2 regions of the Streptomyces sp. NPDC049040 genome follow, and region 2 is predicted to be linked to the other one. Evidence: riboswitches for the same ligand, from Rfam matches in the RefSeq annotation. Region 2 holds a riboswitch; the other holds the start of a gene.

Region 1 (15,191 bases), on a different contig from region 2:
GACCGCTGGTACCGCCGTACACGGTGCTGGCGGTCGGTGACGGGGAAAAGCTGAGCACGGCCTTCCAGGACAGTGCGGACGGACAGTATCTGCACGTGCTGGAGGAGAACTACGGGATCCGCGCGAGCGTCACCGTGGAGAAGGATGTCCGCCTGCCGGCCGCGCCCAGCCTGATCGTGCGGTACGCCCGGCCGGTCGCGGGCAGCAGCGGGCAGGCGGACAGCGCCGCAACAGGGAAGGGTTCGTAGTGATCGCCGTACTGGGCCTCGTCGTGGGAGTCGTGGTCGGACTCGTGGTGCGCCCCGTGGTGCCGACCGGGGTCGAGCCCTATCTCCCGATCGCCGTGGTCGCCGCGCTCGACGCCGTCTTCGGCGGGCTGCGCGCGATGCTCGACGGGATCTTCGACGACAAGGTCTTCGTGGTCTCCTTCCTCTCGAACGTGGTCGTGGCCGCGCTGATCGTCTTCCTCGGCGACAAACTCGGGGTGGGCGCGCAGCTGTCGACCGGCGTGGTGGTCGTGCTCGGGATCCGGATCTTCTCCAACGCCGCGGCCATCCGCCGCCACGTCTTCCGGGCGTGACCGCGGTATGAGCGACGAGAACAACCACGATCCCGAGCGCAGCCAAGACTCCGAGCGCAGCCACGGCTCGGACGGCGGTCACGATCCCGGGAGCGGTCACGCCCCGGGGAGCCACCACCGCCACCGGGCGGACGGGCACTCCGCGAAGCCGTCCACCGCGGAGCCGTCATCAGGAGAGCCTGCGGAGGCCGCCGAGCCGGACGGGTCCGCCGCACCGCAGCCCAGCGGGCGGCAGCGGCTGGTCGCGGGGCTGTGGCCGCCGCGTGCCTCCCGTGCCCAGCTGACGGTGGCGGTGCTGCTTTTCGTGCTGGGCCTCGGCCTGGCCATCCAGGTCAACACCACAAGCGACAACGGCGGCACCCTGCGCGGCGCCCGCCAGGAGGACCTGGTCCGCATCCTCACCGAGGTGGACAACAGGACCCAGCGCCTGGAGGACGAGAAGCGCGGCCTCGAGACCCAGCGGACCGAGCTCCAGTCCAGCTCCGACCAGGCCGCGGAGGCGTTGAAGCAGACCCGGCAGAAGGAGCAGCAACTCGGTATCCTGGCGGGCACCGTCGCTGCCGAGGGGCCGGGCATCACGCTGACGATCACCGACCCGCACGGCGGTGTCGAGGCGGACTCGCTGCTCGACACCCTTCAGGAGCTGCGGGCGGCGGGTGCCGAGGCGATCCAGATCAACGCGGTGCGGGTGGTCGCCGACACGTACTTCACCGACGGGACGGGCGGGGTGCTCATCGACGGCCACGCGGTGTCCCAGCCGTACGTGTTCAAGGTCATCGGCAATCCGCAGGATCTGGAACCGGCGCTGAACATTCCGGGTGGGGTGGTGCAGACGCTGGAGAAGGAGCAGGCCACGGCTGATGTGGTGAGGTCGCAGAAGATCGTCGTGGATGCCTTGCGGCCGTTGAAGCAGCCTGACTACGCTCGGTCGTCATCCCGGTGAGGCGGGGGGTCGGGGCGTCGGTGGACTGTTGTGTGGTGGAAACTGTGTGTAGTGAGGGTTCGTCCTGCCTTACGGGCGGGTCTGCGTCGTTCAAGGGGAATCGCCCGTGAAGTTGTTTGGGAAGTTGTTCGGCAAGAGTGCGCGGCAGTCGGGTGACCCGGCGACCGCACGGCACCGTGCTCCGCGAAGCGTGCAGGAGGACGAGCAGTCCGCCGACCGCCCGCTGTTCAGGAACGACGGGCAGGGCAGGGGCGGCGAGTATTCCGGTACGCCCGGCGTGGCGCCTGTTGACCCCGCATCCGCCGCTCGCATAGGTTCCGGGGAACCATCAACCTCGACCACGGGTGGAGGGTTCGGTTTGCCGGTCTGCGGCAGGTGCGGTTTCACGAATGCGGCGGCCAGCCGCTTCTGCTCCAACTGCGGCGCCCCGCTGCGTCCGGGCGGCGGCGCCTTCGAGCGTCCTTCCGAGACCACGTCCACGATCTCGATCTCGGGCATCGAGGCGTATGAGGCGGAGGCCACCGGCCAGGTCGTCACGCCGTCGCTCTCGCCCGAGGCGCAGGCCGCCGTCGACGCGCTGCCGCCCGGCTCCGCGCTGCTGGTGGTGCGCCGCGGCCCGAACTCGGGCAGCCGGTTCCTGCTGGACGGGGATCTGACCACGGCGGGACGCCACCCGCAGAGCGACATCTTCCTGGACGACGTCACCGTCTCCCGCCGGCACGTGGAGTTCCGCCGCGGCCCCGACGGGTATTTCACCGTCTCCGACGTGGGCAGCCTGAACGGCACCTACGTCAACCGGGAGCGGATCGACGCGGTGACGCTGTCCAACGGTGACGAGGTGCAGATCGGCAAATACCGGCTGGTCTTCTACGCGAGCCAGCGGGGGATGTGACCCCGCCGGACCCGGTCCGGGGGGACCCGCGCCCTCCAGAGAGGTGTTCATGCCGCGAACGTCGGGCGGTGCCGGAGACGGCACCGCCACCCCGGACGGCGCACTGCTGAGCATCGGCGCGGTGCTGGGGCAGCTGCGGGACGAGTTTCCCGAGGTCACCATCTCCAAGATCCGCTTCCTGGAGGCGGAGGGCCTGGTCGAGCCGCAGCGCACCCCGTCGGGCTACCGCAAGTTCGCCGAGGACGACGTACGGCGCCTGGCGTACGTGCTCCGGGTGCAGCGGGACCACTACCTGCCGCTGCGGGTGATCAAGGAGCAGCTGGAGGGCATGGACCGCGGCGAGCCGCCGATGCTGCCCGGCCGCGCCGCCGGGGAGGCGGACCAGGAGGCCCAGGAAGGCCCCGAGGACGCCCTGCGGGCCCCCCGGGAGCTGCGGGTCGGTCGCGAGGAGCTGCTGGCCGCCACCGGGGCGGCTGCGGCCGAACTGGACGAGTGGGAGTCCTACGGGCTGGTCGAGGCCGTCGGCGAGGGCGGCTACGACGCCGAGACGGTCGTGATCGGGCGCCTCATCGCCGATCTGGGCCGCTACGGTCTGGAACCGCGGCATCTGCGGGCCGTGAAGGCCGCGGCCGACCGGGAGGCAGGCCTGGTGGAGCAGCTGGTCGCGCCGCTGCGCAGGCACCGCAACCCGCAGACCCGCCGACACGCCGAGGCCACCGCGGAGGAGCTGGCGGAACTGTCGGTACGGCTCCATGCCGCCATGTTGCGCTCCGCACTGCGATTGCGCCTGCGCTGACGGGAAATCCCCGCTGTTCGAAGCACTCCCGCAGGCGGCGCACGGGGTGCCCGACTACCCAAACCCGGCGGGCACGTCCTAGGGTTGACGTGTGAACGAGCTCGATGTTGTGGGTGTCCGGGTGGAAATGCCCTCCAATCAACCGATCGTGCTCCTGCGTGAAGTGGGAGGCGACCGGTACCTGCCCATCTGGATCGGGCCGGGCGAGGCCACCGCCATCGCCTTCGCGCAGCAGGGAATGACGCCGGCGCGACCACTGACGCACGACCTTTTCAAGGATGTACTCGAGGCCGTGGGGCAGACGCTCACCGAGGTCCGCATCACCGACCTGCGGGAAGGTGTCTTCTACGCCGAGCTGGTCTTCGCCAGCGGCGTCGAGGTCAGCGCCCGCCCGTCGGACGCCATAGCGCTCGCGCTGCGCACCGGGACGCCGATCTACGGCAGTGACGGGGTGCTGGACGACGCGGGGATCGCGATCCCGGACGAGCAGGAGGACGAAGTGGAGAAGTTCCGCGAGTTCCTCGATCAGATCTCGCCCGAGGATTTCGGCACCAGCAACCAGTGACCCGGCGGAAGGCCGGTAAGACCGGAGGCCCCGGCCGATCGGCAGGGCAAGGTTGCCACGGTGAGGCCATTCGGGGAGGCCTTCCCGGAGCCGGTCACATCAAACCACTCGTGGGGTGACTTTCACTCGGCGTGCCGAGTGTGGCGATCGTTGACGCACCCCTGGCGACTGCCTACCGTCGGTGTGGAAAGTCCCGTGGCACGTGCGCGCGGTGTTCGGGACGTGAGGGACGGAGGGCGGCGTGAGAAGCACCGGCGACGGTTCGGCGATCGGCGGCCCTCATCCGCCCCGGGGGGCGCTGGCCCGTGCCGCCGAGCCCGGGACGGCGGGTACGGCTCCCGCAGCCGACCCGGAGCCGGAGCAGATCGGCTATCGCGGCCCCACGGCGTGCGCGGCCACCGGCATCACCTACCGGCAGCTCGACTACTGGGCGCGCACGGGCCTGGTCGAGCCGAGCGTGCGCCCCGCCTACGGCTCGGGCACCCAGCGGCTCTACAGCTTCCGCGACGTCGTCGTGCTCAAGATCGTCAAAAGGCTGCTCGACACCGGGGTGTCGCTGCAGAACATCCGGACGGCGGTCCGGCACCTGCGCTCGGTGGGTCCCGTGGAGCTGGCCAGGATGACCCTGATGAGCGACGGCGCCACGGTCTACGAGTGCACCTCGCCCGCCGAGGTCGTCGACCTGCTCCAAGGCGGCCAGGGGGTCTTCGGCATCGCGGTGGGCGTGGTCTGGCGGGACGTGGAGAGCTCGCTGTCAGAGCTGCACGGCGAGCGGGTCGACACCGGCGAGACCCTGGTGGGCCACAATCCTGCGGACGAGCTGGCCAGGCGGCGCAACAGGGCGGTCTGAGCGGCTCGGCGGGCGCCGGATGGTGCGCCGGCGACCGTGCCGCCGGGCGTCGCCGAGGCGCCGGCGGATCGCCGTACCGTACGCGTGTACGGCGATTGTCGGTGCCGTGCGGGACGATCGATGGTGTGAGAAGTGCGCCGACGATCCTCCATCTGGACATGGACGCGTTCTTCGCCGCGGTCGAGCAGGCCTCCAAGCCGAGCCTGCGGGGCAAGCCGGTGGTGGTCGGCGGGCTCGGACCCCGCGGCGTCGTGGCGACCGCGTCCTACGAGGCGCGCGTGCACGGCATCCATTCCGCGATGGCGATGGCGCACGCCAGGCGGCTGTGCCCCAATGCCGCCTACCTCGTGCCCCGTTTCGGCATCTACCGGCAGATCAGCGAGACCGTGATGGCGCTGCTCGCCGAGGTGTCGCCGCTGATAGAGCCGCTGAGCCTGGACGAGGCCTTCGTCGACCTGGAGGCGGGCGACCTTGCGGCCGACCCGCGGGCGGTCGCCGAGGGGCTGCGCGCCGACATCCTGGCCGCCACCGGGCTCACCGCGTCGGTCGGCCTGGCCGGCTCCAAGCTGCTGGCCAAGATCGCCTCCGAGCAGGCCAAGCCGGACGGCCTGGTGGTGGTCGAACCCGGGACCGAGCGCGCCCTGCTCGATCCGCTGCCGGTCCGCACCCTGTGGGGCGTGGGTCCTGCCACCGCTGAGCACCTGCGGCGGGCCGGGATCCTCACCGTCGCCGAGATCGCGCAGGCGGGCGAACCCGAGCTGGTCAGGCTGCTGGGCAAGGCCCACGGCGCCTCGCTGCACGCCATGGCCGCCGGGCTCGACAACCGCCCGGTGGTCGCGGACCGCGACGTGAAGTCCGTTTCGGTCGAGGACACCTTCGACACCGACCTCACCGACCGCGCCCGGGTGCGCTACGAGATCGACCGGCTCGCCGACCGCTGCGCCCAGCGGCTGCGCGGTGCGGGCCGCTCCGGGCGGACGGTGGTGGTCAAGATCAGGCGGTACGACTTCTCGACCCTGACGCGCTCCGAGACGCTGCGTGCGCCCACCGACGACCCAGCCGTGGTGAAGGAGACCGCCCGCAGGCTCGCCGAGGCCGTCGACACCACCGGCGGGGTGCGGCTGCTCGGCGTGGGCGTGTCAGGGCTGGCCGACTTCACCCAGGAGGACCTGTTCGCCCAGGCGGCCCAGGCCCAGCGCGACGCCGAACCCGGCGCGGCGCCCGACCGGGACGTCCCGCCGGAGCTGCCCGTCACCCCGCCGCCCGCGGCGGAGCCGGGCGGACGCTGGCTGCCCGGCCAGGACGTCGAGCACACCGAGTACGGCGCCGGCTGGGTGCAGGGCAGCGGGGTCGGCCGGGTCACGGTCCGTTTCGAGGTGCCGTCGGACACCGGCCCCGGCCGGGTGCGTACGTTCTCCGTCGACGACCCGGCCCTGTCCAGGACGGAACCGATCGCGCTCAGCGGCCGCCCGGCACCGGCCGGCCGCTGAGCGCGCTACCCGTTGTCGGGGGGCCGCTGGTCGCCGCCGGCCAGCTCGCCGAAGTCGCGCGGCTGCCCGCTCTCCCCGCCGCCGGTCGGCACGTCCATGCCGTAGTGGTGGTAGAGCTGGAGCTCCTGCTCTGGCGACAGGTGCCGCCCGACGCCGAAGTCCGGGGCGTCCCTGATCAGCGACTTCTTGTACGGCACCCTCAGGGAGTCGTCCACCAGCTCGCTCGGCTCCAGCGGCACGAACGCGTCACGGGTGAAAAGCCCGGTCCGCACGGCCGCCCACTCCGGGGTGCCGGTGGCGTCGTCGAGGTAGACCTCGTCCACCGTGCCGATCTTCGCGCCGTCGCGGTCGACGGCGCGGCGGCCGATGAGGCTTCGCGGATCGATGTCGGTCTGCACGGTCCCTCCAACCAACGACGACTGCTGTCGGTTACCACCAAAAGCCACATCGGGGTTGATGTCGACCGGAATGTCGGGCCGACCGCCGTCCGGGAGGCGCTGGTAGGCTGGGTAGCGGCTGCAGACCCCGTGCGGGAGAGTCCTTCGAGAGCATGCCGCAGCGGCATCTCGAAGGCGCCGAAGGAGCAAATCCTCCCCGGAATCTCTCAGGCATCCGTACCGCAGGGGCGAGGTCACTCTGGAAAGCAGGACCCGCCCCGGGAGCGCCGTTCGTGGGACGGGTCTTCACCGAAGGTGAAAGCCGTCCCGCACAGGGGCGGCGAAACTCTCAGGTACTGATGACAGAGGGGGAGGCCGTACGGGTGCCCGCGCCGGGCACCCCCCGAAGGTCGTCGCAGACCAGGAGGCCTCCGCAGATGACTGATCCGACCGCCCGCCGCACCCCGCTCACCGAGCTCGAAGCCGGCCTGCCCTTCGCCCGCCGCCACATCGGCCCGGACGCCGAGGACCGGGCCAAGATGCTCGCCCAGGTGGGCTACGGCTCGCTCGACGAGCTCACCGAGGCGGCGGTGCCGGACACCATCAAGAGCGCGGCGGCCCTCGCGCTGCCCGCGGCCCGTACCGAGGCGGAGGTGCTGGCCGAGCTCCGGGAGCTGGCCGACCGCAACGAGGTGCTGGCCCCGATGATCGGCCTCGGCTACTACGGGACCTTCACCCCGCCGGTGATCCTGCGCAACGTCATGGAGAATCCCGCCTGGTACACGGCGTACACGCCCTACCAGCCGGAGATCTCGCAGGGCCGGCTCGAGGCACTGATCAACTTCCAGACCGTCGTCGCCGACCTCACCGGGCTGCCCACCTCCGGCGCCTCGCTGCTCGACGAGGGCACCGCGGCGGCCGAGGCGATGGCGCTGTCCCGGCGGGTCGGCAAGGTCAAGGACGGCGTCTTCCTCATCGACGCGGACACCTTCCCGCAGACCACCGCCGTGATCGGCACCCGTGCCGAGCCGGCCGGGGTCGAGGTCGTGGTGGCCGACCTGAGCGACGGCATCCCCGCCGAGGTCGCCGAGCGCGGTGTCTTCGGCGTGCTGCTCCAGTACCCGGGCGCCTCCGGCGCGGTACGGGACCTGCGGCCGGTCATCGAGCAGGCGCACGGCCTCGGCGCGGTCGTCACGGTCGCCGCCGACCTGCTGGCGCTGACCCTGCTCACCTCGCCCGGCGCGCTCGGCGCGGACATCGCGGTCGGCACCACCCAGCGCTTCGGCGTCCCCATGGGCTTCGGTGGACCGCACGCGGGATACATGGCGGTGCGCGAGGCCTACGCCCGCAACCTGCCGGGCCGCCTGGTCGGGGTCTCGGTCGACGCCGACGGCGACACCGCCTACCGGCTGGCCCTCCAGACCCGCGAGCAGCACATCCGCCGGGAGAAGGCCACAAGCAACATCTGCACCGCGCAGGTGCTGCTCGCCGTCATGGCCGGGATGTACGCGGTCTACCACGGCCCCGACGGCCTGGCGCAGATCGCCACCCGCACCCACCGCTACGCGGCCGTACTGGCCGCCGGACTGCGGGCCGCCGGCGTGGAGGTCGTGCACCAGGGCTACTTCGACACCCTCACCGCCCGGGTGCCCGGCCGTGCCGCCGAGGTGGTCGCCGCGGCCCGCGCCGCCGGCGTCAACCTGCGGCAGACCGACGCCGACCTGGTCGGCATCGCCTGCGACGAGACCACCGACCGGGCCCGGCTGACCGCCGTCCTTGCCGCCTTCGGCGCCACCGGCGCGGACATCGACGCGCTCGACGCGGCGACGCCCGACGCGCTGCCCGCCGCACTGGTGCGCACCGAGCCGTATCTGACCCACCCGGTCTTCCACCGGCACCGCAGCGAGACCGCGATGCTCCGCTACCTGCGCCGGCTCGCCGACCGCGACTACGCGCTGGACCGCGGCATGATCCCGCTCGGCTCCTGCACCATGAAGCTCAACGCGACCACCGAGATGGAGCCGGTCACCTGGCCCGAGTTCGGCGCGCTGCACCCCTTCGCGCCCGCGGACCAGGCCGAGGGCTACCTGACGCTGATCCGCGGCCTGGAGGACCAGCTCGCCGAGGTCACCGGCTACGACAAGGTCAGCCTCCAGCCGAACGCCGGGTCGCAGGGCGAGCTGGCGGGCCTGCTGGCGGTCCGCGCCTACCACCGGGCCAACGGCGACACCGACCGCACGGTGTGCCTGATCCCGTCCTCCGCGCACGGCACCAACGCCGCGAGCGCGGTGATGGCCGGCATGAAGGTCGTCGTGGTCAAGACCGGCCAGGACGGTGACGTGGACGTCGCCGACCTGCACGCCAGGATCGAGCAGCACCGCGACCGGCTGGCGGTGCTGATGGTCACCTACCCGTCGACGCACGGCGTCTTCGAGGACAACATCACCGACATCTGCGCCGCCGTCCACGACGCGGGCGGCCAGGTCTACGTGGACGGCGCCAACCTCAACGCGCTGGTCGGCCTCGCCAGGCCCGGCCGCTTCGGCGCCGACGTCTCGCACCTGAACCTGCACAAGACCTTCTGCATCCCGCACGGCGGCGGCGGCCCGGGCGTCGGCCCGGTCGCGGTGCGCGCGCACCTTGCGCCCTACCTGCCCAACCACCCGCTCCAGCCGGCCGCGGGGCCCGCCACCGGCGTCGGCCCGATCTCCGCCGCCCCCTGGGGCTCGGCCGGCATCCTGCCGATCTCCTGGACCTACGTCCGGCTGATGGGCGCGGACGGCCTCAGGCAGGCCACCCAGCAGGCGGTGCTGAGCGCCAACTACGTCGCCAGGCGCCTGGAGCCGCACTACCCGGTGCTCTACACCGGCCCCGGCGGCCTGGTCGCCCACGAGTGCATCATCGACCTGCGCCCGCTGGCCAAGGAGACCGGTGTCAGCGTCGACGACATCGCCAAGCGGCTCATCGACTACGGCTTCCACGCGCCGACCATGTCCTTCCCGGTGGCCGGCACCCTGATGATCGAGCCGACCGAGAGCGAGGATCTTGCCGAGCTCGACCGCTTCTGCGACGCGATGATCGCCATCCGCGGCGAGGCCGACCGGGTCGGGTCGGGCGAGTGGCCCGCGGACGACAACCCGCTGCGCAACGCCCCGCACACCGCGGCGGCGCTGGGCGGCGAGTGGGACCACCCGTACAGCCGCCAGGAGGCCGTCTTCCCCCCGGGGGTGTCCGCGGCCGACAAGTACTGGCCGCCGGTGCGGCGGATAGACGGCGCTTACGGCGACCGCAACCTGGTCTGCTCCTGCCCGCCGCTGGACGCGTACGACAACTGACGCGCGGGGCTCCCGGGCAGGCCGGCCGGGAGCGCACATGGCGAAGCCGGTTCCCTTGACAGCGGGGGAACCGGCTTTGTCTGCTGCGGCGCGACGGTGCGGGCGTCAGGCCGCGGTGGTGATGTGCTCGGTGCCCAGTGGGCGGTGCGGTGCGATGATCTGCCCGTCCGGCAGCAGCTCCCCGGTGTCCTCGAAGAGCAGCACCCCGTTGCACAGCAGGCTCCAGCCCTGCTCCGGGTGGTGGGCCACGGTGAAAGCAGCCTCACGGTCGGGGCCTTCTGCGGTCGGGCACTGCGGCTTGTGCTGGCACATGGATGGAGTCTTTCGCTGCGTGAGGTGAGTGGTGCGGTTGGTCGCGCAATCTGCTTGATGCATCTCCGTCCCCCGATTGTGCGTGCGGCCGGTCCCAGTGTTGCCGTCCTGGCGTCAATCCGCAGGGATTTCGCGCAGGCGGCCCTCCAAGGAGGAGGACGCGTCACCCACCCGGGCGGTTGCCGTCACCGTACGTTCACGACCGGCGGCGTGTTCACGCAACAGGGCGGTGCCCCGCGGCCCGGTAAGGCCGCGGGGCACCGCCCTGTCCCCTGCGTGTCAGGCCGGCGAGCCCATCAGCGGCGGCGGCGCCAGGCGTACGCTCAGCGCCGGTGCCAGTTCGGTCAGCCGGTGCACCCGGTGCGAGGCGATGCCCGGTGGCGCGGGCGCCAGCGGCACCAGCAGGTCGTCCGGGTCGGGCTGTGCAGTGGCGGCCTCCGCCCGCGCGTCGCAGTGCAGCCACAGCGCCAGCATGTAGAGCCCCGGTACCGACAGCAGATGCGGTTGGTAGGTGGCCGGCAGGGTCTCCGCCTGGAGCAGCGCCCGCTCGATGGACACCAGGAACGGCCCTTCGGAGAACCGCGAGAAGACCCACCCGTCGGGGGTCACCACGGTCTCGCCCGCCGCGGCCACCCGGGCACCTGCCCTGATATGGAACCGCCAGCCGGTCAGCCGCGCCTGCGGCAGTGCTCCGGGAACGGTCGCCGGCTCGAACACATGGACAGGCAGTGGGTGTTCGGCGGCCAGCGGCCCTTCCGCGGTGCGCAGCGCCGGTGTCCTGGCTTCCAGGACCGCGGTGGGCGAACTGAGCGCGGCAAGAACGCTCAACAGGGCTGGGGCGGGTGCTGGGGGAACAAGCAGCGGCATGATGTCGCCTCTCACTGGGAGACACGTGGTGCGGGGGGAGGGCGGGCGCGGACGGCACGTCGATTCGATGCTCTGCGGGAGACCTGCTCAGGCACGTCCGGCGACGGCGGGTGCTTTGCCTTGTGCGCGGAGTTTATACGACCTGTGTTCGCTCCGTGTTTCGTCTAGTCGCTGCCAGTATTACGCGCAAGGCGATAATTCGCCTTCTTCGGCGGACGTGTCGATGGCATTCCCGCAGCGTATGGGGAAGGCGCTGCATATTTCTGCCCGCCACGGACGGCCGGATCCCGTCGGTGATTTCACCCGTACTTCCGCCGGTCCCATGGCGGTGGAATGTGCCGCTGGAACGTGCGCGGATGACTGCTACAGCAAGCCTAGCGTGCACGGGTGGAGCAGTGTGGCGTTATCGATCATTTGGGTGGGCATCCTCCGTTGGACGGCGACGGGGCGGCAGAACGGGAAGGGAGGCGTCGATGGGGGAGAAGGTCGTCGCCAGCGGGTTCGACCCGGCTGATCGAGGGCGCTACCGGCACAAGCTCCAGCAGTGCCTGCTGGGGCTCGAGCGACTGCTGGCGGCGAAGCGTTTCGACCGGCCGCGCAATCTGATGGGCCTGGAGATCGAATTGAATCTCGCGGATTCCGCGGGACTGCCGCGCATGATGAACGAAGAAGTGCTGGAGCGCATCGCGAGCCACGATTTCCAGACCGAGCTCGCCCAGTTCAACATTGAAGTGAACATAGCGCCGCACCGGCTTTCCGGGCCCGTACTCGACCGGCTCGCCGAGGAACTGCGGACCGGCCTGTCATACGCCGACCGGATGGCGGGCGAGGTCGGCGCGCACATCGTGATGGTCGGAATTCTGCCGACCCTGGAGGCGCAGGACCTGGTCTCCGCCAACCTGTCGCGCGCCGATCGCTACATGCTGCTCAACGACCGCATCCTGGCGATGCGCGGCGAGGACATCTCGCTGGACATCCAGGGCGTGGACCACCTGGTCTACGCCTCGACGTCCATCGCGCCCGAAGCCGCCTGCACCTCCACGCAGATGCACCTCCAGGTCACCCCCGGCCGTTTCGCCGCCGTCTGGAACGCCGCCCAGCTGGTCTCAGGGCCGCAGGTCGCCGCGGGTGCCAACTCGCCCTTCCTCTTCGGCCGCGAGCTGTGGCGGGAGACCCGCCCGGTGCTCTTCCAGCAGGCCACCGACACCCGCCCGCAGGAGCTGCGCGTCCAGGGTGTGCGGCCGCTGACCTGGTTCGGCGAACGCTGGATCGACTCGCCCCTCGACCTCTTCGCCGAGAACGTCCGCTACTTCCCCGCGCTGCTGCCGATCTGCGACGACGAGGACCCGCTGCGGGTGCTCGACGACGGGGGAGTGCCGCAGCTGCGTGAGCTGACCCTGCACAACGGCACCATCTACCGCTGGAACCGCCCGGTCTACGCGGTCGTCGACGGTGTGCCGCACCTGCGGGTCGAGAACCGGGTCCTGCCCGCCGGGCCCACCGTCGCCGACGTGCTGGCCAACGCCGCCTTCTACTACGGCCTGGTCAGGGCGCTGGCCGAAGCGCCGCGGCCGATCTGGCACCGGCTCCCCTTCGGGGCCGCGGCCGCCAACTTCGACGCCGGCTGCCGGGACGGCATCGGCGCCGTCATGCACTGGCCGCGCGGCCGCGGCAGCCTGGTCGAGGTCGCCGCCGCCGACCTGATCAGGGACGAGCTGCTGCCGCTCGCCGCGACCGGGCTCGACTCCTGGGGCATCGAGCCCGCCGACCGCGACCGCTACCTCGGCATCATCGAGGCACGCTGCCGCCTGCGGACCAACGGCGCGGAATGGCAGGCCGCGGCCTTCCACCGGCTGCTGGAGCGCACCCCCGACCGGCGGGCCGCGCTGGCAGCCATGACCCAGCAGTACCGCGAGAACATGCGGGACGGCGAGCCGGTGCACGAATGGCCCGCGATGTGAAACGGGCGGCCATGACGGGGGGTGGCTCCGGACGGGCAGGCGCGATCTTCGTATCTTGTCCGGAGACACCCGCGCCGTTGGAGGACCCCGCATGCACACAAAGCCGTACGAGGTGGACGCGGGGCTGCCGGACAGGACGCTGCGCAGCGAGACCCTGATCGTGCTGGCGCTCTCGCTGGGCGCCAGCGGGGTGTCGGCACTGATCAGCTTCGTCGGATCGGTGACCAGGCCCGGCGCGCTCAAGAACCAGGCGGCGACCCTGGTCGGCTCCTACGCACCGAACCGGCCGTGGCTCGATCTGGCCTGGCAGATCTTCTACATCGCCAGCGCGCTGGCCCCGGTCGCGCTGGTCGCGCACCTGCTCGGCCGCGAGGGCGCAGGGATGCGGGCGATCGGCTTCGACCTCGCCCGCCCCCGGCTCGACGTCGCCAGGGGCGCCGCGGTCGCCGCGGTGATCGGCGGCACGGGCCTGGCCTTCTACCTGGGGGTGCGGGCGGCCGGCTTCAACCTGACGGTGGTGCCCGAGTCGCTGCCGAACGTCTGGTGGAAGATCCCGGTGCTGATCGCCTCCGCCGTGCAGAACGCGGTGCTCGAAGAGGTGATCGTGGTCGGCTACCTGCTGCGCAGGCTGGACCGGCTCGGCTGGACGCCGATGGCCGCGCTCGCCGCCAGCGCCGTGCTGCGCGGTTCATACCACCTCTACCAGGGCGTCGGCGGCTTCGTCGGCAACATGGCGATGGGCGTCGTCTTCGTGCTGCTCTACCGCCGCTGGGGCAGGGTCGGCCCGCTGGTCGCCGCGCACGCCCTGATCGACACGGTCGCCTTCGTCGGCTACGCCCTGCTCGCGGGGAAGGTCGGCTGGCTGCCCACCGGGTGACCGGGGCTGCTTCCCGCCCCGGTCAACCGCCGCGTCACGGCACTGCGTGCAGCTCGCCGTCGAGGACCGTCACCGCGGATCCGGTCAGCAGCACCCGGTCGCCGTCCAGCCGGACGCCGACCAGGCCGCCGCGCGCCGAGGCCTGGAACCCGGTCAGCCCGGTACGGCCGAGCCGCTCGGACCAGAAGGGCCCGAGCGCGGTGTGCGCGCTTCCGGTGACCGGGTCCTCGTCGATGCCCACCGCGGGGAAGAAGCCGCGGGAGACGAAGTCGTAGCCGGCCGCCGGGTCCGCGGCCGACGCGGTGGCGATCACGCCGCGTTCCGACAGCCGCGCCAGCGCGGCGAAGTCGGGCGCGAGGGCGCGTACGGTCGCCTCATCGGCCACTTCGAGCAGCAGGTCGCCGCAGTCGGGGCCGGTGTCGAGCACGGTCAGCGGGGCGGCGCCCAGCGCGTCGGCAAGCCCGTCGGGAGGCGTGACGGGGGTCAGCGGGGCGGCCGGGAAGTCCAGGGTGATGGTGCCGTCGCCGTTCGCCTCCGCGGCCAGCACCCCTGCCCTGGTGCGGAAAGCGACCGGGCCGTGTGCCGCGCCGGTGGTGCGCAGCACGTGGGCGGTGGCAAGCGTGGCGTGGCCGCACAGCCCCACCTCCGTGGTGGGGGTGAACCAGCGCAGCGCCCACCCGGCGTCGGCGTCACCCGTCAGCGGGTGTGCGAACGCCGTCTCCGAGAGGTTGACCTCGGCCGCGACCTGCTGGAGCCAGCGGTCGTCGGGAAACCCGCCGGAGTCCAGCAGCAGCACTCCTGCGGGATTTCCGGAGAAGGGGCGGTCGGTGAAGGCGTCGACGATACGGATGCGCATGGCGAGAGCCTAAGGCTGTCCCGCAGCCCCCGGCGGTGCGGGTACCGCGCCGCGTCGCGGGGCCGCCGACGCCAGTGCCGACGCCCTCGCGCGGCGATCGCGGCGGGGGCGTGGGCTGCCGGATTCCGGCAGGCGATCAGGCGTGCTGGGGAATCTCGTCCTTGAGCGTGGAGCGGACCTGTTCGCGGAGCTCGGGGCTGTCGGTGTGGCCGTGTACGGACACGGCGTGCTCGCTCGCGGCACGCACCACCTCGTCCTCCTCGCCGGAGATCGTGAGGGTGCAATCGGTCTCGCTCGGGAATTCCCGGCAGTCGGCGACCTTGCGCATGGCGCATCTCCTCCTTCTGCTCCCTGCCGAGTCTAGTTCGGTGGGTGTCGGGACCGCCGGGCTCGGACGGCTCGGCTCCGGGGCCGCGTGCCGGGAGTCAGTGCCTGGCCTGGTTGAACCTGACCTCGTTGCCCGCCGGGTCGCGGAAGGCGCAGTCGCGTA
Region 2 (15,191 bases):
TTCCGGGAGGTCACGGACGAGCCCCTCTCGTCGGGCGAGGAGCGTGTCGTATCGCAGGTCAGGCACAGTGTCCGCTCGGTTCAATGGATGTAATTATTATTGTTACATCGACCGGGTGCGTGGGCAACCCCGCCCGTCACGTCGTAGGTGATGTGGGAGGCCGCGGGCACGCCGTCATCTGGACGATGAGAGCCGCGATGAGAGCGCCTCGTCGAACCGCATGACATCGAGTAAGCGGATCCGAGGTCGGCCGCGTAGCCGAAGGCATCAGCACCGCGGCGCCGTCGGCGAGACCCTCCTCGAAGGCTGTGTCCCACCGTGTCGGTACGGAAACGTCAGTCGCAGCTACTCAGTCCGCTCCACCACGGGATAGCAGAGCTTGAGCAGCGCAGCCTTCGCCTCGCACTCGGGCAGCGGGGACAGCGACGCGCGAGCGTCCTGCGCGTACCGCAGTGACTCGCTGCGCGCCCTCTCCAGCACAAAGTGGGCGCCTAGACGTCGCAGCGTTTCTGCGTGACGCTCTGGGGTCGGTCAGATCTCCGTCGACCAAGTCGACCAATTCGCGGTCGACGGGGCGGCCGTGCTTCTCCGCGGTCATCCGCAGGAGCAGCACTGGAAGAGTGGGCACGCCTTCACGTGGATCGGTCCCTGGGGTCTTTCCCGACATCGTTGCCTGGACCGACGGTCTCCGAGATTTGTCCGGTGGTGAGACGATCAAATGCCTCTGCCTGTATGTGGACAGCCTCAGGTCTCCCGGTCGGCCACGATTTGTGTGGCCCGGGCGAAGGGGAAATCGCCGATACTCGTTCCGAACGGTCCTGTGCCTATCACGATCCAAAATCCTGTCAGTTTACGGTTGCACTTCCTCGAAGGACGCGAGGCGTTGAGCAGGTAGGCCGTGTCTGCTCACCGCAGCGCATCACATGCTCGATCCGGCACGCCTCCGGAAAGTACTGCGTGCGTCGAAACCGGACAGGCCTCGGACAGCGATGTACGCCTTCTCGTGCGCCGCCAGTGAGACCCGGCCGCGCAGCACTGCCTCGGGCTCGAGCTCGAAGCGGTCGAGAAGCCTGCGATATATTCCCGCCATTGCGGCCACGCACGCACCACTGCGCCGGTCGAGCATGGGCAGGAGACGAAATCCCTTTTCGTACAGCTCACGGGCCCGGCGGGCTTCGAAGCGGACAAGCTGGGCGAAATCGGCGTCAGGGGGCAGTACGCTACTGCGGAAACCCGCCCCGCATCCGAACATCCTCAAATCCTCAGCAGGCAGATATGTACGTCCCATGGCCGCGTCCTCGTGCACGTCCCGGAGTATGTTCGTGAGCTGAAGCGCGAGTCCCAGTGTGTCGGCGTACTCGGCTGCGCGTTCCGCCCCGGGCGCGCCGGGTACGGTGCCGAACACGCCGAGTGAGAGACGTCCCACGGCTCCCGCGACCCGTCGGCAGTAGAGCTTGAGGTCATCCCAGGTCTCGTAGGTGGTACTACGGACATCCATGAGAACGCCGTCAATTATCTCTTCCAGTCCGCTGAGGGGAATCGGAAAGCGCCGCGCGGCATCGGCCAGTGCCACGGCTATCGGATTAGCGTCGAACTCATCCACCTCCCCAGCCTGCACGTGCTTTATCACTGCGCGGGCTGATTCCAGCTCTTCCTCCTTCCTGTCTCGTTCCAGGACGCCGTCGCCGATGTCGTCAACCAGCCGAGAAAAAGCATATAGTGCGGACATGGCACGCCGTTTCTCAAGAGGTAGCAACCTGATGCCGTATGAAAAGTTCCGGGCCTCATGGTCGGTGACGACCTCGCAGTACTTGTAGGCTGCCAGCACTCGAGCGGTTGTGGGCTGTTTCGTTCCCATGTCTTGCCTAATCTTTCCGATGTGATCTCAAACTATTGACTTCACTGCGTGTCACCTGGTCGGTCGCACCCCACATGCACCAACCGGGCCAGCCAACGGCCATGGCGAGCTCATACGGGGCCGGCCAGGAAGACGATCACGGCCGCTACGTCGTCCGGGGAGACGGCGGCTCTCGTCGCGGCATGGTCGCCGAGACCGGCTGCAGCGCTGCCTTCTCCGGTGACTGAGCCCAGGTTGATGATGCGCTCACCGTCAGGCATGTTCTTGGCCGCTTCTCGCGTAGTCGCCACCAGGCCCTGCACATTCACGGCCCACCGGCGCGAGATCTCGTCGAGCGACGGTGCCCCGAGCGGGCGGATGTGCTGGCCAGGCTTTGCCCGGCCGGCCTGGAAGGCCGCCGCTCGCACCCCGAGGCTCTTCAAGTCACCCGCTACGGCCTCGGCGACGTCCTTCGCGTGCAGGTACGTGATGGCGACATCGGCGCCCTCCTGTGCGAGTCGACGTGCCGCGGCGGCGCCGAGACCGCGGCTGCCCCCGTCACCAGCGCGATTGTGCCTTCTGGTTTCTGCTCCGCCATCAAGGCTGCTCCTCTTGACATGGGCACCACTCACCAAGAGGCGAGCTTTGTCCTCCCCTCGGGCTGATCATCCCGAGGGGAAGTTTCGGGACTGAGTCTCATTCTGGATGGCCGTAGTGTCAAATTTCTAGACCTTCATCTACCTTCCGGTAACCTGATGAACATGACTGAGGTGGCGTCGTCGGAGCGGGTCAGCAAGCGGCAGCGCACTCGTGAGCGGATCGTTCGCGAGGCTGTTGCGCTCTTCGCCGAGCGCGGGTTCGACGCGGTCACCGTGGCGGAGATCACTGCTGCGGCCGGCGTGGCGCGCAGCACGTTCTTCCGTCATTTCCCGGACAAGGCGGACGTGCTCTTCGAGGACGACTCCGCCTCTCATCTCCTGCTCGCCAAGGCTGTGGCCGGAGCGGCCCGCACCAAGGCACCGCTCGGGGATTCACTGGCCGATGCGCTACGAGCCGCCCACTCCGGCTGCCTGGTGCTCGCCGACTCCAAAGCGGTCCAGGCCCTGCATTTCCCGATGCGCGAGCAGCTGATCGCCGAGACAGCGCAACTCCAGGCGTGCAGCCTGGTCAAGGAACGTGGGTACACCGACGCCCTGGAGGCGGCACTGATCGAGCAGGGCGCCGAACCGCTCATCGCCCGGCAAGCCGCCCACCTCGCGACCGCGTGCTACGACGCCGGCTACGCGGAAGCCTTCACAACTCCCGATCTGCTGCCGTCGACAGTCGACCGCGCCTTCAAAAGGCTCTTCGCCGTCGGCCTGGATCGGGACTCCAGCTGAGCGCAGCCCGATCCACCACTTGAGCAATGTAACCAAAATGGTTACGCTTCTTTCGTGTCATGAGTCATCGGTCGTCCGACCGATGGACGGGGCCGAGGTGAGGAACGAACCATGCGCGCCATCGAATACGACCAGTTCGGCGGGTATGACGTACTGGAGTTGCGGGAGAGGCACCTGCCGGTGCCCACCGAGGGACAGGTGCTCATCAGGATGTCGGTGGCCGGGGTCAACCCACTGGACGAGACGGTGCGTTCAGGAAAGCTCGCACCCGCCCTGCACAAGCCGCTGCCGATCCGGCCGGGTGGCTTCGGTGTGGGGCGGGTCAAGGAGCCCGGCGCCTCGGGACTGGCCGCAGGTGACCGTGTCGTGCTGAGTGGAGGACGGTACGGGGTGAGCGCCGACGGTTCGTGGGCCGACTACATCGCGGTCGACGCGGCTCATCTGGTGCCGATCCCGGACGGCGTCGACGACGAGACCGCCGCCGCGCTGACCACCGGCGCCGGTTACCTGACCGCTTACCTGGCGCTGAAGGAATTGGCGGGCTTCCGCGCCGGCCGGAGCGTACTGGCGCCGGGTGTCGGAGGTGCGGTCGGTCAGGGCGGCGTGGAGGTCGCCCGCGTCCTGGGCGCGGCGCAGGCCATCACCACGGCCACTACCACTGAGAAGGCAGAGTTGGGCCGATCCGCAGGGTATGAGGTCATCGACCTCACGCACGAGTCGCTGCGTGAAGGGGTGGCGCGGCTGACCGATGGTAAGGGCGTGGACGTCGTGCTGGACGGCGTCGGGGGTTCGGTCACCGGGGAGGCACTCGACTCGTTGGCCGTGGACGGCACCCTCGTCAGCATCGGTTACGCGGCCGGAGTGGGTGCCGAGATCAACGTGACCGACCTGATATGGAAGAACGCCCACGTCCACGGATTCAGGTTCGCCTTGTTCACCCCCGACCAGGTCAACGCCGCCAACGCGGCCCTGCTCGACCTGGTCTCGCAGGGTGAGCTCCACCCGAAGGTGGCGCAGGTCTTCCCGCTGGAGAAGGCTTCCGAGGCGCAGCGCCTCCTGGCCGAGGGCGGCCCCTTCGGCCGCATCCTGCTCGCTCTGTGAGCCGGCGCGCCGCAGCAGGGTGGGACGGGGGCGTATGCCCCAGCACCAAGGGAGGTCCTGAGGCGCATGTCGGCAGTGCGGACGAGTCCGTTGGGAGCCTCGGACACACCGTGTGGGTGCTGCGTAACGCCAGGGGATGTCGTGTCCCGCTCCTGCTGTGGACCTGACCGATCGTGACTGCGAGGCGCTGCGGGATCCGAGATGGGCTCTCCGCAGGCCTCTCTCCTACCAGAGTGACGGCGCCGAGGCCATGTTCTTCCACCAGCCTCGCCCGTCTGGGTCGTCGTGGTTGACCGGGTCTCCGTTGCCGTAGGCGTTGGCGCTGCCGCCGGGGACGGGGTCGATGGACAGGAATCGCCCGGAGCCCGGGTCGTAGATACGTATTGCCCATGAGGACGAGGCCGGTGGGGGTTCGTCGGAGCGTTGCCTGCCGCCGAGCCAGGCGTAGCGGGCGGCGGGCTGCCCAGTGCGGGGGTTTCCATTTGCGTCCAGGTGCCGGCGGTGTTGCTCTCGGTGGTGTATCCGCGGTAGCGGAGCGCGGAGTCGAGGGTCCAGGTCTGGCGTCGGGTGCCGGCGGTCTGTTGCTGAGTCAGGTCGTTGGCGTAGTAGGCCAACGTGGTACCGCCGGTGGTGGTGCAGTCGGCGTTGGGCGCGGCGGACGCGGTGCCCAGGGATTTATGGGACCTGCCCCGGCGACCGCCCCCGCGGCCGATGGAGCAGCGAGTAGCCCCTGGTGGAAGACCTTCTGCTGCGCGGAATCCCAGGGACTTTTCAGGGACTTTCAGCTCTGTCGGAGGGACTTCCCGGGGACTTTTCCCTGTGCAAACCAGGAAGGCTCCGACAGAGCTGGAAGGCGGGAGGTCGCAGGTCAGGGCCTACGTGGTCAGCACTCGATGACGTTCACGGCGAGGCCGCCGCGGGCGGTCTCCTTGTACTTGACCTTCATGTCGGCGCCCGTCTCCTTCATGGTCTTGATGACCTTGTCGAGGGAGACGTGGTGGCGGCCGTCGCCGCGCATGGCCATGCGGGCGGCGGTGACGGCCTTGACCGCCGCCATGCCGTTGCGCTCGATGCAGGGGATCTGGACCAGGCCGCCGACCGGGTCGCAGGTCAGGCCGAGGTTGTGCTCCATGCCGATCTCTGCTGCGTTCTCCACCTGCTCCGGGGTGCCGCCGAGGATCTCGGCGAGGCCGCCGGCCGCCATGGAGCAGGCGGAGCCGACCTCGCCCTGGCAGCCGACCTCGGCGCCGGAGATGGACGCGTTCTCCTTGAACAGCATGCCGATGGCCCCGGCCGCGAGGAGGAAGCGGACGACGCCCTCGTCGTCGGCGCCCGGGATGAATTCCAGGTAGTAGTGCAGGACGGCGGGGATGATGCCGGCCGCTCCGTTCGTCGGGGCGGTGACGACCCGGCCGCCGGCGGCGTTCTCCTCGTTGACGGCCATCGCGTAGAGGGTGATCCACTCCATCGCCCGCGCTGCCGCGTCGCCCTCGGCACGCAGCTGGCGGGCCGAGGTGGCGGCCCTGCGGCGGACCTTGAGGCCGCCGGGCAGAATGCCTTCGCGGGACATGCCGCTGCGCACGCACTCCTTCATGACCTGCCAGATCTCCAGCAGGCCGGCCCGGATCTCCGCCTCGGAGCGCCAGGCCTTCTCGTTCTCCAGCATCAGCGCCGAGATGGACAGGCCGGTCTCCCGCGACAGCCGCAGCAGCTCGTCGCCGGTGCGGAAGGGATACCGCAGCACGGTGTCGTCGAGCTTGATCCGGTCCGCACCGACGGCGTCCTCGTCGACCACGAAGCCGCCGCCGACGCTGTAGTACGTCTTCGCCAGCAGCACGCCACCGTCCGTGTCATACGCCGACAGCGTCATGCCGTTCGCGTGGTAGGGCAGCGAGCGGCGGCGGTGCAGCACCAGGTCGGCCGCCGGGTCGAAGTCCACCTCGTGCGCGCCGAGCAGCGCCAGGCGCCGGTCCGCGTGGATCGCGGCGACCTCGGCGTCCGCCGTCCCGACGTCGACCGTGCGGGGGGAGTGGCCGCTCAGGCCCAGCAGCACCGCCTTGGGGGTGCCGTGCCCGTGGCCGGTCGCGCCCAGAGAACCGAACAGCTCGGCCCTGACGGCCGCCGTGCGGGTGAGCAGGTCCTCGGTCTTCAACCGCTGCGCGAACATCCGGGCGGCCCGCATCGGTCCCACGGTGTGGGAACTGGAGGGGCCTATGCCGATGGAGAAGAGGTCGAATACGGAGATAGCCATGCGTTCAGTGCTCCTGGTCGACCGCGGACGCCGTTGTCCGCGGGGGGTGTCGCCGTACCGTCCGCGGTGTGCGGCGGGCGGCTGCCCGCCGCACACCGCGGGGCGGTCATGGCGCGAGTGTCGGATACAGCGGGTGCCGTTCGGCCAGCGCGGTGACCCTCGCCCGCAGGGCGTCCGCGTCGAAGGTCGGCTGGAGCGCGGCCGCGATGATGTCGGCGACCTCGCGGAAGGCGTCCGCCTCGAAGCCGCGGGTGGCCAGCGCCGGGGTGCCGATCCGCAGGCCCGAGGTCACCATCGGCGGCCGCGGGTCGTCGGGGATCGCATTGCGGTTGACGGTGATGCCGATGTCGTGCAGCCGGTCCTCGGCCTGCCGGCCGTCGAGGGCGGACTCGCGCAGGTCGACCAGCACCAGATGCACGTCGGTGCCGCCGGAGAGCACCGCCACGCCCGCGGCGGCCAGGTCGTCCCCGCCGAGCCTTTCCGCGAGGATCCTGGCGCCCTCCAGGGTGCGGGCCTGCCGGTCGCGGAACTCGTCGGTGGCCGCGGCCTTGAAGGCGACGGCCTTGCCTGCGATGACGTGTTCGAGCGGGCCGCCCTGCTGGCCGGGGAAGACCGCGGAGTTGATCTTCTTGGCGAGGTCGGCGGTGGACAGGATGACACCGCCGCGCGGGCCGCCGAGGGTCTTGTGGGTCGTGGTGGTGACCACGTGCGCGTGCGGGACGGGCGAGGGGTGCAGCCCGGCCGCGACCAGCCCGGCGAAGTGCGCCATGTCGACCATCAGGTAGGCGCCGACGCTGTCGGCGATCCGCCGGAATTCGGCGAAGTCCAGCTGCCGCGGATAGGCCGACCAGCCGGCGATGACCAGCTGCGGCCGGTGCTCCTTGGCCAGCCGCTCGACCTCGGCCATGTCGACCCGGCCGGTGTCGGCGTCGACGTGGTAGGCGGCGGCCTTGTAGAGCTTCCCGGAGAAGTTGATCTTCATGCCGTGGGTCAGGTGGCCGCCGTGCGCCAGGTCCAGGCCGAGGATGGTGTCGCCCGGCTTGAGCAGCGCGAACATCGCGGCGGCGTTGGCCTGGGCACCTGAGTGGGGCTGGACGTTGGCCGCCTCGGCGCCGAACAGCGCCCTGACCCGGTCGATGGCCAGCTGCTCGATGACGTCGACGTGCTCGCAGCCGCCGTAGTAGCGGCGGCCGGGATAGCCCTCGGCGTACTTGTTGGTCAGCACCGAGCCCTGGGCCTCGAGGACCGCCACCGGGGCGAAGTTCTCCGAGGCGATCATCTCCAGGGTGGACTGCTGGCGGTGCAGCTCGGCGTCGACCTCGGCGGCGACCTCGGGGTCGAAGTCGTGCAGGGACTGATTCAGGAGCGACATGGGCCCTTCCTGGTGTGCGGGTGGGGACGAGGGTCAGACCGCGGTGAAGGCGTCGTACTCGGCCGCGGTCAGCAGGTCCGCGCCCTCCTCCGAGACCTTCACCTTGAACAGCCAGCCGTCCTCGAACGGCGAGGAATTGACCAGCGCCGGGTCGTCGGCGACGTCCTGGTTGATCTCGGTGACCTCACCGGACACCGGGGAATACAGCTCGCTGACCGACTTGGTGGACTCCAGCTCGCCGCAGCTCTCGCCCGCCGTCACCGTCGCGCCCACCTCGGGGAGCTGCACGAAGACGACGTCACCGAGCGCGTCGGCGGCGTGCGAGGTGATGCCGACGGTGGAGACACCGTCCTCGGGGGTGGTGAGCCACTCGTGCTCCTTGCTGTAACGCAGCTGCTCAGGATTGATGCTCATGACGGAATTCTCCCGGATGCGAAGAGATGATGACGGAGCCGACGCGGCAGCCTGTGGACAACCCCGCGCCTGTGGAAAACCTCGGAGGGTCAGCGCTCGCGCTGGTAGAAGGGCAGCGCCACGACACGGTACGGCTCCCGGCTGCCCCGGATGTCGACCGCGACCCCCTCGGTGCCCGGCGCGGCGTGGGCGGCGTCCACGTACGCCATGGCGATGGGCACGCCCAGGGTGGGCGACGGCGCGCCCGAGGTGACCTCGCCGACGACCGCGCCGGACGCGTCGGTCACGCCGAAGCCGGCCCGCGGCACGCGGCGCCCCTCGGCGACCAGCCCGACGAGCTTGCGCGGCGGGATGTCCGCGGCCCGCGCCGCGGCGGCGGTCAGTGCCTCCCGGCCGACGAAGTCACCGGGCTTGTCGAACTTCACGACCCGCCCGAGCCCCGCGTCGAAGGGCGTCACCTGCGCGGTCAGCTCATGCCCGTACAGCGGCATGCCGGCCTCCAGGCGCAGGGTGTCGCGGCAGGACAGCCCGCACGGCACCAGCCCGGCGCCCGCGCCCGCCTCGAGCAGCGCCTGCCACAGCCGCTCGGCGTCCGCGGGGTCCACGAACAGCTCGAAGCCGTCCTCGCCGGTGTAGCCCGTCCTGGCGATCAGCGCGGACACGCCCGCGACGGTTCCGGGCAGGCCGGCGTAGTAGCGCAGCCCGTCCAGGTCCGCGTCGGTGACCGCCTTGAGGATGCCGGGGGCCGCGGGACCCTGTACGGCCAGCAGGGCGTACGCGTCCCGGTCGTCGCTCACCCGGGCGTCGAAGTCCACCGCGCGCAGCGCGACCGTGTCGAGCACGGTCTGCGCGTTGGAGGCGTTGGCGACGATCAGGTAGCGCTCGTCGGCGAGCCGGTAGACGATCAGGTCGTCAAGAATGCCGCCGTCCGGGGCGCAGATCATCGTGTAGCGGGCCTTGCCGACCGCCATCGCCGACAGATGGCCGACCAGGGCGTAGTCCAGAGCCTGCCCGGCCTGCGGCCCGGTCACGGTGATCTCGCCCATGTGGGACAGGTCGAAGAGCCCGGCCCTGGTGCGTACGGCCTGGTGCTCGTCGCGCTCGCTGCGATACCGCAGCGGCATGTCCCAGCCGGCGAAGTCGGTCATGGTGGCGCCGAGCGCGCGGTGCACCGCGTCGAGGGCGGTGCGGCGCGGGGACGTGGCGGGCGGTGCGCTCAGCGGTTCGTTCGACGTTTCGCTCATCGAAAGGGCTCCCAAAGGCGGCGGACGGGGACACGGAATCCGGCCGGGGCTGACCCCGGCCTCCCCATCTGTCATCGGAACCTGAGAGGTTCACCGTGACCCCTGCGGGTCACGGTTTGCACCTTGGGTGGGGCGGGACCGGTGAACGACGGCCCGCCCGCTTTTCAGATCTGCCTCGCCCGCGCGGTATCTGTGCCTGAGAGATTCAAGGGAGGACTTGCTCCTTCGGCGCCCTGCCCCCCGGGAGGGGGCCGGAACTCTCCCGCGCGGCCTCCAACGGCCGGTATGCGTATTGTGCCGCCATCATTGCATGCCGAGGCGTCCTGGGCGCTCAGCCGCTAGTGTTTCCGGGCAGGACACGGGCGCCGACAGTGGCACAAGCGCGGACAAGGGTGGACATGGAGAATCCGGCACCTTACATATGGCCGGCGAACGAGCTGGAGGAAGTCCTCGCGGCGAGCCTCGGCAACCCCTCGGCGACCCCCCGGCTGCTCGAGGTGCTCGGCCGCTCCCACGTGTGGGTGCCGCTGCCCAACGGCGGCCCGCCCGGATCGGGGGGCCTCGACCTGCCCACCCTCGAACTGGGCGGCGCGCCCTACGTGCCGGTCTTCAGCTCGGAACAGCAGTTCAGGAAGGCCGCGGAGGGCATGTCCTGCACCGTCGCGCCGGTACGCGAGTTCGCCCGCGGGCTGCCCCCGCTGATCGGCATCGCCGTCAACCCCGGCGGAGCCGTCGGGGTGCCGCTGCCGCCCGCGGCCGTCGCTGAGCTGTGCCGCACCGAGCGGGTCGGCGCCTACGGCGAGCAGAGCCCCAGCGGCGCCAGGGTGCGGCTGTGGGAGCCCGCCCCCGACGAGGAACCCGTGGACTTCCTTGCCGTCGCCGCCGCGGAGTACGCCGTCACCCCGGTCGTGCTCAGCGCCCGGCGGGCCATGGCCGCGGTCGAGGAGGACCCGCCCGCGCTCTTCATCGGGGTCGAGCTCGACGGCTGGCAGGAGCAGGACAGGGCCGCCGCGATGGACGCGCTCGGCCGCGCCCTGGGCGCCGCCCCGCTGCCCTGGCCGGTGCACCTGATCCTGCTCGACATCGCCCAGGACCCGGTGGGGGACTGGATGCTGGAGGTCGTGCGCCCCTTCTACAGCCGGGACTGACCACCGCACCCGAGGCCAACTCGCGCGCGCGGCCCCGAGCTTGCGTATACCCGCCGTATACGCGCCATTTAGCCGGCGGCGCTTGAGTCGGTCAGCATTCCACCGGGAACAGCCGACCTGGTTTGATGGCGGTACACCGAACGACGGGAAAGGGGCGGTCCGACGTGATCGCGGGCGCGCAAGGCGGCGCGGCGGCCGGCCATGTGGAGCAGATGCTGCTCCGGGTGGCGCCCGGCCGCTTCGACGCGTACGAGAACCTGCTCGCGTCGCTGGCCGACGGCCAGGTCTGGATGCTGCTCTGGCAGGGCGCACCGGGGACGCCCGACGCGCAGTACGCGGCGATGGAGGTCGGCGGGCACCGCTACGCGCCGTGCTGCACCTCACCGCGGGAATTGGCCGCCAGCGGCTGGAACCGGGACCACGAGATCGTCTCCGGCCGGGACATCGCCCTGACCCTCTTCCCCGACCACTGCGGGCTCTGGCTCAACCCGCACGCGAACGGCGGCGGCGTCGGCATCCCCTGGCCCGACCTGCGCCGGGTCGCCGGCGGCCTCGACCTGCTGCCGGCCGGGCCGCTCCAGATCGGCGAACCGTCACTGCAGATCCCGCAGTTCTACGCGCTGCTGGCCAAGGCCGCGCACCGCACCGGCGCGGTACGCGCCCTGCGCCAGGCCTGGGTCCAGCCGTCCGTCGGCGAGCCCTACCTCGCGATCGGCGTCGAGGTCTACGACTCCTCGCCGCAGGCCGTCGAGTCGGTCCGCCTGATGATGCAGCAGGCGGTGGCCGGCGTGCCCGAAGGCCTCCCGGTCTCGACCGTCGCCATGGCCGACGGCTACGACCCGGTCGCGATGTGGCTGCGCGCCAACACGCAGCCCTTCTTCGACCGCGAGGCCTTCTCGGGACCGCCCGCGTGGGGCTCACCGCCGCGCACGTACTGAGCTGCCGCCCGCGTGGGGCTCACCGCCGCGCACGTACCAGCCGCCGCCGCGCGGCGCGGATCCGCCCTACGTCGCGAGGAGGCCGAGCGGAGGGGCGCCGAGCGCCAGCAGGTCGGCGTGGAAGGCCGGAAGCGTGAAGGACGGGGAGCGCTCGGCGCGGGCGCGGGCCCGCATGATCTCCAGCTTGCCCCAGGTGTAGCGCCCGTAGCCGGCGTCGAAGGTGCCGCGCCTCGCCTCCGCGGCGGCCGCCGCCGGGGCCAAGTGGGCGTCCCGGATGAACAGGCGGGTGGCCTCGGCCACGTCCATCGCTCCGGTGTGCATACCGATCGCACAGGTCAGCCGGGTGACCCGGACCAGCGCCTCGAGGGCGACCCCGATGGCGAACCGCGGGTCGCGGGCGCGGAAGCCCTCCTCGAGGCAGACCTCCTCCACGTAGTGCGCCCACCCCTCGCAGAAGGACAGGCTGTGCAGGACCCGCCGGACCGGGCTGGTCGCGTGCCGCAGGGCGCGCCCGTGGGCGAAGTGGCCGGGGGCGACCTCGTGCACGGTGATCGACGGCAGGCTGGTCCTGCTGAAGACCGTCAGCCACTCCTCGCGCTCCTGGGCGGGCCACTCCGGCTGGGGCGGGGTCACGTGGTACCAGGACGGCGACTCGGGCTCCTCGGGGCCCGCCCAGGTCATCATCGCCATCGCCCAGCGCCGCGACGGCGGCGCCGGCCCGACGAGGCACTCGCCGTCCAGGTATGGCGCCAGGCGGCGCTCCCGGGTGAAGGCGATGGCCTCCTCGGTGAGCCGGGCCGCCGCCGCAATGACCCCGTCGGGGCCTGGGTGGTCGGCGAGCAGTTCGGGGATCAGCTCGTCGACCGACCGGTTCCGGTCCAGCGTCCTGCACGAGTCGACGAGCAGCCGGTCCAGCCGGGCCCGCTCCCGGTCCGCCGCCTCGGCCAGCGCCGTGAGGTCGACCCGCATGCCCTCCTGGGCACCCATCAGCGCGGCCAGCGCGGGCCCGCCGAGCCGCGGGTCGGGGTCGCCGTTCACGGCTGCGTGCTCCATCCGCGCGATCAGCCGGGAGTGCGCGGCGAGTGCCGCGGCCTCGACCCCGTCCCGGTCCGGGTCGAGGTCGGCGGCCAGCCCGTGCGCGGTGCCGAGCAGCGCGGTGGCCACCGGGGCGCTCACCCGGTCGAGGGAGGCCAGCGCCGCGTCCACCGCGTCCGGCCACTGCTCCAGGTGCCGCCTGCGCGCCGTGGCCCGCTCCTTGCGGGGCGCGTACTCCCGGTCGTAGCAGGCGAGTTCGAGATTCGACAGGTGCGGGTAGGGGTCGCGCCTGTGCAGTTCGAGGTCCCCGTACTGGACCCGCAGCGACTCCTCGAAGACCGCCAGGTGCGCCTCGTCGTGCGGGTCGTCGAGGGGGGCGGAGGCGCGCTTGGCGCTGCCGACCGCGGCCAGCGCCCGGCGTATCCCGTCGGGGGAGAGGTCCTGCACGCGGCCGTCGTAGTCGTGCAGCCCGGCCATCTCGCGGACGGTGGGCATCATCAGGTCGCACACCGCGCGAAGCCGATCATCCATCCCACGACCGTAGCGTCGTGCACGCCGTCCGTCTGCCCGGGGGCGGCAGCCGGGTCGGCGCGGGTGTCAGGTCTGGCCCGCGGTCCTGGCGCGGGTGACGGCCGGACCGATCGCCCGGATGACGTCGGAGACCTCGTCCGCGGTCGTCGTGTGGCCGAGCGAGAACCGCAGGGTCGCCCTGGCGTGGGTGGCCGGCTGGCCCATCGCCAGCAGGACGTGGCTGGGCTGCGCCACACCCGCGGTGCACGCGGAGCCGGTCGAGCAGGCGATGCCCTGGGCGTCGAGCAGCAGCAGCAGGGCGTCGCCCTCGCAGCCGGGGAAGGTGAAGTGCGCGTTCGCCGCGAGGCGGCCCGCGGCGGTGGGGTCGCCGTTGAGGACGGCGTCGGGCACCGCGGCGCGTATGCCGCGCACCAGCTCGTCCCGCAGCGCGCCGACCCCGGCGGTGAACTCCTCCCGCCGCTCGGCGGCCAGGGTGCCCGCCGTGGCGAAGGCCGCGATGGCCGGCACGTCGAGGGTGCCGGACCTGCTGCGCTCCTGATCGCCGCCGTGCAGCAGCGGCACCGGGGTGTCGTCCCTGCGCAGCACCAGCGCGCCGATTCCGTAGGGGCCGCCCACCTTGTGCCCGGTCACCGTCATCGCGTCCAGGCCGCTGGCGGCGAAGTCGACCTCGGTCTGGCCGAAGGCCTGGACCGCGTCCGAGTGCATCGGCACGTCGAACTCGGCGCAGACCGCCGCGAGTTCGGCGACCGGAAGGATCGTGCCGACCTCGTTGTTCGCCCACATGACGGTGACCAGCGCCACGTCCTGCGGACGCGCTGCCAGGGCGGTGCGCAGCGTCTCGGGCAGCACCCTGCCGTACGGGTCCACCGGCAGCCACTCCACGACGGCGCCCTCGTGCTCGGCCAGCCAGTGGACGGCGTCCAGCACCGCGTGGTGCTCGACCGGGCTGGCCAGGACACGGACCCGGCGCGGGTCAGCCGCCCGGCGCGCCCAGAACAGGCCCTTCACGGCCAGGTTGTCGGACTCGGTGCCGCCGCCGGTGAACACGATCTCGCTCGGGCGCGCGCCCAGTGCCGCCGCGAGGGCTTCCCTCGACTCCTCGACGGTCCGCCGGGCGCGGCGGCCCGCCGCGTGCAGTGCTGACGCGTTCCCCGTCACGGTGAGGTGGGCGGTCATCGCCTCGACCGCCTCCGGGAGCATGGGCGTGGTGGCGGCGTGATCGAAGTAGGCCATGATCCCCCGATTCTACGGTCCGCCACGCTCACCTCGACCCCCTCGCGCACCCTGCGCACCGTCCCGGTGCCGCTTCCCGCCGGCTCCGGGGTGCGCCGGACACGCGCGGGCCCGCAGGTGCGGGGGTCGTGAAATGGCTCACGCGGCGCCGGGGGCGGGTGCGGCCCCCGCACGCGGAGCCGTAGGGGAGGGCCGCGCGGGAAGGGCCGGGGCCCGGGCGGCTCAGGGGCGCGGGGCGCGGGCCAGCTGGCGGGCCTGGGCCACCAGGCGATCCGCGGAGTCCCAGACCTCCGCGTCCTCCTCCAGCAGGCCGCCGGCCAGGTTCCTCGTGGTCAGGGAGACCCGCAGCGGTCCGGGCGCGGGACGGCACCGCAGGTGCACCGTCAGTTCGAGGGTCGGCACCCACCCGGCGAGCCCCAGGTCGAATGCCGTGGGCGGCAGCGCGTCGACGGCGAGCAGCAGCGACAGCACGTCGTGGTCGCGCCCGTCGGCCAGTCCCAGCCACCCCCGCATGTCGCCCGCGCCGGACGGCGCGCCGATCGCCCACCCGGCGGTGGCGGGGTCGAGACGCAGGTCGAGCCGGTCCAGGATCGCGGTGGAGCCGGTGACCGGTCCGCCGTCGGGCGCGTCCGCGGAGCTGACGCAGTCGTCGTAGGCCGGCATCGAGGGCGGCAGCGCGCGGGTGCGGACGTCGTCGGGCAGTGCGGC

Evidence for each region. A riboswitch is a leader RNA that binds a small molecule or an ion and turns the genes downstream of it on or off. The one in region 2 is predicted to bind glycine.
Region 1: linked by a shared signal. The riboswitch ahead of gcvP (aminomethyl-transferring glycine dehydrogenase) and the one ahead of gcvT (glycine cleavage system aminomethyltransferase GcvT) in region 2 are both predicted to bind glycine.

Annotation. Positions count from the first base shown of each region.
Region 1 covers NZ_JBICTO010000024.1:79,946-95,136, reverse strand. The annotation lists gene ACGFMP_RS33955 (DUF881 domain-containing protein) at 1-248, shown strand, start outside; gene ACGFMP_RS33950 (small basic family protein) at 248-580, shown strand; gene ACGFMP_RS33945 (DUF881 domain-containing protein) at 588-1,523, shown strand; gene ACGFMP_RS33940 (FHA domain-containing protein) at 1,588-2,415, shown strand; gene ACGFMP_RS33935 (MerR family transcriptional regulator) at 2,465-3,211, shown strand; gene ACGFMP_RS33930 (bifunctional nuclease family protein) at 3,303-3,776, shown strand; gene ACGFMP_RS33925 (MerR family transcriptional regulator) at 4,075-4,626, shown strand; gene ACGFMP_RS33920 (DNA polymerase IV) at 4,752-6,116, shown strand; gene ACGFMP_RS33915 (PRC-barrel domain-containing protein) at 6,122-6,514, opposite strand; glycine riboswitch at 6,637-6,746, shown strand; gene gcvP (aminomethyl-transferring glycine dehydrogenase) at 6,931-9,828, shown strand; gene ACGFMP_RS33905 (DUF5999 family protein) at 9,934-10,140, opposite strand; gene ACGFMP_RS33900 (hypothetical protein) at 10,420-11,007, opposite strand; gene ACGFMP_RS33895 (glutamate--cysteine ligase) at 11,481-12,968, shown strand; gene ACGFMP_RS33890 (CPBP family intramembrane glutamic endopeptidase) at 13,060-13,845, shown strand; gene ACGFMP_RS33885 (PhzF family phenazine biosynthesis protein) at 13,880-14,701, opposite strand; gene ACGFMP_RS33880 (DUF1059 domain-containing protein) at 14,838-15,029, opposite strand; gene ACGFMP_RS33875 (VOC family protein) at 15,127-15,191, opposite strand, start outside.
Region 2 covers NZ_JBICTO010000011.1:5,559-20,749, forward strand. The annotation lists gene ACGFMP_RS25110 (MBL fold metallo-hydrolase) at 1-66, opposite strand, end outside; partial or broken gene ACGFMP_RS25115 (polyprenyl synthetase family protein) at 346-664, opposite strand; partial or broken gene ACGFMP_RS25120 (polyprenyl synthetase family protein) at 678-798, opposite strand; gene hpnD (presqualene diphosphate synthase HpnD) at 920-1,858, opposite strand; gene ACGFMP_RS25130 (hypothetical protein) at 1,969-2,472, opposite strand; gene ACGFMP_RS25135 (TetR family transcriptional regulator) at 2,599-3,216, shown strand; gene ACGFMP_RS25140 (zinc-binding alcohol dehydrogenase family protein) at 3,328-4,317, shown strand; gene ACGFMP_RS25145 (L-serine ammonia-lyase) at 5,201-6,568, opposite strand; gene glyA (serine hydroxymethyltransferase) at 6,675-7,940, opposite strand; gene gcvH (glycine cleavage system protein GcvH) at 7,974-8,354, opposite strand; gene gcvT (glycine cleavage system aminomethyltransferase GcvT) at 8,444-9,598, opposite strand; glycine riboswitch at 9,773-9,873, opposite strand; gene ACGFMP_RS25165 (enhanced serine sensitivity protein SseB) at 9,997-10,746, shown strand; gene ACGFMP_RS25170 (enhanced serine sensitivity protein SseB C-terminal domain-containing protein) at 10,872-11,684, shown strand; gene ACGFMP_RS25175 (DUF885 family protein) at 11,751-13,250, opposite strand; gene ACGFMP_RS25180 (cysteine desulfurase family protein) at 13,317-14,483, opposite strand; gene ACGFMP_RS25185 (thioesterase family protein) at 14,706-15,191, opposite strand, start outside.